Regions from separate parts of the Variovorax sp. RTB1 genome, predicted to be linked through region 2. Evidence: predicted binding sites of a transcription regulator. Region 2 holds the regulator's gene; the other holds the start of a gene.
The links. The regulator FNR, encoded in region 2, switches genes on or off when oxygen is low (the NO sensors DNR and NnrR bind a similar motif). The targets are predictions, from matches to a motif close to TTGATNNNNATCAA.

Region 1 (2,394 bases), on a different contig from region 2:
TTGTGATGGCGGGCGCGATTGCCGTCGGAGCGCTGGCGTTCGCGCTGGCCAGGAAGCGCACCGTGTCATTCCTCGGTGCGCCGATGAAGTTGCCCACGTCGCGGGACATCGACAGTCGTCTGCTGATCGGCAGCGTCGTATTCGGTATCGGATGGGGTGTCGCCGGTTTCTGCCCCGGGCCCGGTCTGGTCGCACTGGGAATGGGCGAGGTCAAGGCGCTTGTATTCGTAGCGGCGATGCTCGTGGGCATGGGCGCCTTCGAACTGCTCGAGCGTCGCAAGCAGCCTGCCGGCCTTCGACCCACCTGAATCAAAGCGATGTCCGCCGTCCTCGCCTGGCTGAGTACTCTGGTGACCATCGCAGTGTTGGTGGCGTACGAGACGGTGCTCATGGTCGCGCAGCGACGCCGCCCCGAGCGCATGGCACGCAGCGCGCATGCGGCGCTGCGGGAAGACTGGTTCATTGCCGTGTCGCAGAACCCTGGCTCGGAGATTCTCGCGGTGCAGACGCTGCGAAACTCGCTGATGTCGGCGACCATGACGGCATCGACAGCGATGCTTGGATTGATCGGCACTGTCACTCTTGCTGCACCCTCACTGCATGCGAGTCTGGATGAAGCGGCGATGCTGCCGAGCCTGACTCCGAAGCTGGTGCTCGAGCTCCTGTTGCTTGCGTTGCTGTTCGCCTCACTGGTGTGCTCGGCAATGGCTGTTCGCTACTACAACCATGTGGGTTTCATCAGCGGCGTGCCGGTGGAGTCCGCATTGCGCAAGCGCTGGAATCAGGCCGGCATCGCCTACGTGCGTCGCGCCGGCTTGTTGTATAGCTGGGGTCTGCGTCACCTTATATTGGTAGCCCCGATCCTTGCTTGCCTGCTCCACCCCTTCGCAGGGCCGGTCGCGGCGACCGTTGTAGTCCTCGTCCTGGTCCGATTCGACAAGGTAGCCGCCAGCGGATCGCCCAACTCCACGGCGTATTTGGGAAGCCGTTCCAACTGATCGACAGCCGCTCAGTTGGGCGGTACCTGCGAGAACTCTTCAAACCCGGCGATGGCATGGGCTGCCTGCGTCAGCGAAGGGCCCCGCCCATGATTAGCCTTGCCGATGGTGCCGAGTACGCTGGCCGCGATCAAGCCCGGGCCAATTGCGATTCGCATGATGCGGTCAGCGGTGCCGACGTTGGGCTTCATTTATTGTTCCTTTGCACAATCAACACCATGGCGCAGCGAGCTGGACTGGCATGTGATGTGGATCAATAAACCAGGCTGTCGGATGGCCGCGTCGAATTTCAGAGGCCGACAAGGCCCAAGTTTCAGCCCGCACGATCTATTTGGGAGCGGGTTTTTCTTTGGCCGGGAAGTTGCCTTGCGCCGATGAACTGCACGCACCTTCGACAACGTCGGTCCCCTCGGCTTGCCTGCTTGCATGCAGGCAAGTTCTGAGAAGATTGCCTATGGCTTATCGATTGCATTACTGGCCGACCATTCAGGGCCGCGGTGAATTCGTGCGACTGGCGCTCGAAGCTGCCGGCGCCGAGTATGTCGACGTCGCGCGTCAATCGCCTGCAAAGGGTGGTGGTGAAGCGGCGCTGGGGCGCAGCCTGCAAGATCCGAAGAATACGCGCGCATCGTTCGCGCCGCCGTTCCTTGTCGATGGCGAAGTTGTGGTCGGGCAAACCGCCGCCATCCTTCTATACCTCGGGTCGCGGCTCGGCCTCGCGGGCGCGGGCGAGGTCGATGGGCTGTGGACGCATCAGTTGCAATTGACCATCGCCGACGCGGTGGCCGAGGCGCACGACACGCACCATCCGATCTCGGTCGATGCCTATTACGAAGACCAGCGTGCTGCCGCCTTGGAGCGTGCCAAGGCCTTTCGGGAAGAGCGCATGCCGAAGTTCCTGGGATGGTTCGAGCAGATCTTGCAACGCAATCCGGCCGGCGATCTGCATCTGGTTGGCAGTGCGCTCACCTACGCGGACCTGTCGCTGTTCCAGTTGGTCGCCGGTCTGCGCTATGCGTTTCCCAAAGCCACTGCACGCGTTCTGGCCGACACGCCTCTCGTTTCCAAGCTTCACGGCAATGTGAGTCGCCGCGAGCGGGTGCACGCCTATCTGCAGAGTCCGCGCCGCATCGCCTTCAACGAAGAGGGCATCTTCAGGCACTACCCGGAACTTGACGGCTAATCGCTCGGCTCGTCGTCGAGATCGCTGTTCGTGTGGTGGTCGCCATCACGCCTGCTCCCGTCCTTGCGGATGCGCAGCGCAGTGTCGTAGAGCGCATTGCGCGGCGCGCCGCTGATCTCCGCGGCGAGGCGCACGGCGGTCTTCACCGGCAGCTCTTCGAGCAGCAGTCGCAGCACACGTTCGCCTTCCGCGCCATCATCGACAGCGACTGCC
Region 2 (2,394 bases):
CTACGGTAACGCCGGCTTCATGCGCGAGCAGGTCTGCAAGTACATGTGCCCGTATGCACGCTTTCAGAGCGCGATGTTCGACAAGGACACGCTGATCGTCAGCTACGACTTGCCGCGTGGTGAACCGCGTGGCGTGCACGCCAGGGCACAGGACGCACGCACCCAGGGCCTGGGCGACTGCATCGATTGCGGCCTGTGCGTGCAGGTGTGCCCGACCGGTATCGACATCCGCGAGGGTCTGCAGTACGAGTGCATAGGCTGCGGCCTGTGCGTCGACGCCTGCAACACGGTGATGGACCGTATGGCGCAGCCGCACGGGTTGATCCGCTACGCCACGCAAAACGGGCTGGCCGGTGGCTGGAGCGCGGTGCAGGTGCTGCGGCGTGTTTTTCGCCCGCGCGTGCTGATCTATGGCGCCGTGCTGTTGGCCTTGGGCGTTGGCTTGCTCGCGAGCCTGGTGGTGCGCGTGCCGCTCAAGGTCGACGTGGTGCGCGACCGTACCTCGCTTGCACGTATCGCCGATGGCGGCAGGCTCGAGAACGTCTATCGGCTGCAGATCATGAACGCGACCGAGCGCTCTCAGCGTTACCGCATCGATGCCAGCGGACTGAAGGGTCTTGCCGTGGCGACGCCCAGCCAGGCGGTCGATGTCGGGCCGGCCGAGTCGCGCTGGGTGGCGGTGCGGCTGCAAGTGCCTGCAGAAGATGCACCACCCGGATCGCACACCGTTTTCTTCAACGTGCGGTCCGCCGACGGTGCGTCGCAGGTCTCTGAAAAGGCCGTGTTCCTCATTCCCCGATAACCGACTGGAGACTTGAAAATGAGCGCGCTTCCCCCTGCTTCCAAAGGTTCCGGACCGTGGTGGAAATTCCCGCTGGTCTGGCTCGTGCTGGGCCTGCCCGCCGTGGTGGTGGTCGGCAGCCTGACGTCGGCCTGGATCGCGATCAGCACGGCAGACCCGGTGGTCGAAGAAAACTACTACCAGAAGGGCCTGGAGATCAATCGGACGCTGGCGGGCAAGTCGGCTGGGCCGGTGGCCGACAAGGCGCTGGTGCCGGCCGAAAAGGGCCGCAACCACACCACGACGCCGGTGCAGGACATGCCGTCGCCGCCGCCGCGCTAGCGCCTCACACCGTCGGGTTGATCATCCTGCGCAAAGCATCGGCGTCGAGGATCCGAACATGCCGCATGTCGACTTCGACGATGCGGTCGTCCACGAACTTGGACAAGGTGCGGCTGACTGTCTCCAGCTTGAGCCCGAGGTAACTGCCGATTTCTTCGCGCGTCATGCGCAGCATCAGCTCGGACTTCGAGAAGCCGCGCGCATGCAGGCGTTCCACGAGGTTGAGCAGAAAGGCGGCCAACCGCTCGTCGGCACGCATGCTGCCCAGCAGCAGCATCACGCCGTGCTCGCGCACGATCTCGCGGCTCATGATCTGGTGCACATGGCGCTGCAGTGAAGTGACCTCGCGCGACAGCTCCTCGATGCGGTCGAACGGCATCACGCAGACCTCGGCGTCTTCGAGTGCCACCGCGTCGCAGGTGTGATGGTCGTTCACGATGCCATCGAGTCCGATGATCTCGCCGGCCATCTGGAAGCCCGTGACCTGATCGCGACCGTCTTCCGATGCCACCCGTGTCTTGAACACGCCAGTCCGAATCGCATAGAGCGAGGTGAACCGCTCGCCATTGCGAAAGAGGGTTTCGCGGCGCTTCACCTTGCGACGCGTCGCCACCAGGTCGTCGATGCGCGCAAGCTCTTCCGGGTTGAGGCCGACCGGCATGCACAGTTCGCGCAGGTTGCAGTTGGAGCATGCGACTTTGATGGTTTGAGGTGTCATGGCGGCTGTCTCTTTGCGACTGTCTCTTTGCGGCAGGTGGTGCGGTGAAATTTGCAGCGTGACAAAGCAAGCGAAAGCGCCGCGCTGCTCCGCTCGATTCTCCGTTCGGCTTTTGTGTCCGCGTTGATGCAGATCAAGTGGCGTTCGAATGATCGAACGCAAAGTCGCAGCACCATGAACCGCTGTCGCCGACCATCGCTGCTCACGCTCTTTCGGCGGCGCTATTGATCATGCAAACCGCACTGGCCGCATCCGCGCTGTTGATGGGACTGGCGGGTGGTCCGCATTGCGTGGCCATGTGCGGTGCGGCGTGCGCGGGTGTCGTGCGTGGGGTGGGAGTTCGACCCGGCCATGGCGTCATCGCGATCACGCCCGCTGCTTTGCCGATGGCGCCGTTGCTGCTCCAAGCTGGCCGGATGGCGGGCTATGCGGCAGCAGGCGCACTGGCCGCTGCCACCGTGCAAAGCCTGACATGGGCCAGCGTGAATGTCTCCGCGCTTCGCGGCCTTTGGATGCTGTTCCACGTGGTCGTGATGGCCTGGGGCGCGGTGCT

Region 1: the regulator FNR is predicted to act here: its motif matches at 1,242-1,255, upstream of QN397_RS05120 (DUF2892 domain-containing protein).

Annotation. Positions count from the first base shown of each region.
Region 1 is NZ_JASJXG010000005.1:978-3,371, forward strand. It holds gene QN397_RS05110 (YeeE/YedE family protein) at 1-308, shown strand, start outside; gene QN397_RS05115 (DUF599 domain-containing protein) at 318-998, shown strand; gene QN397_RS05120 (DUF2892 domain-containing protein) at 1,010-1,189, opposite strand; gene QN397_RS05125 (glutathione S-transferase) at 1,453-2,181, shown strand; gene rsmI (16S rRNA (cytidine(1402)-2'-O)-methyltransferase) at 2,178-2,394, opposite strand, start outside.
Region 2 is NZ_JASJXG010000027.1:60,212-62,605, reverse strand. It holds gene ccoG (cytochrome c oxidase accessory protein CcoG) at 1-802, shown strand, start outside; gene QN397_RS16860 (FixH family protein) at 821-1,123, shown strand; gene fnr (fumarate/nitrate reduction transcriptional regulator Fnr) at 1,128-1,841, opposite strand; gene QN397_RS16850 (sulfite exporter TauE/SafE family protein) at 2,072-2,394, shown strand, end outside.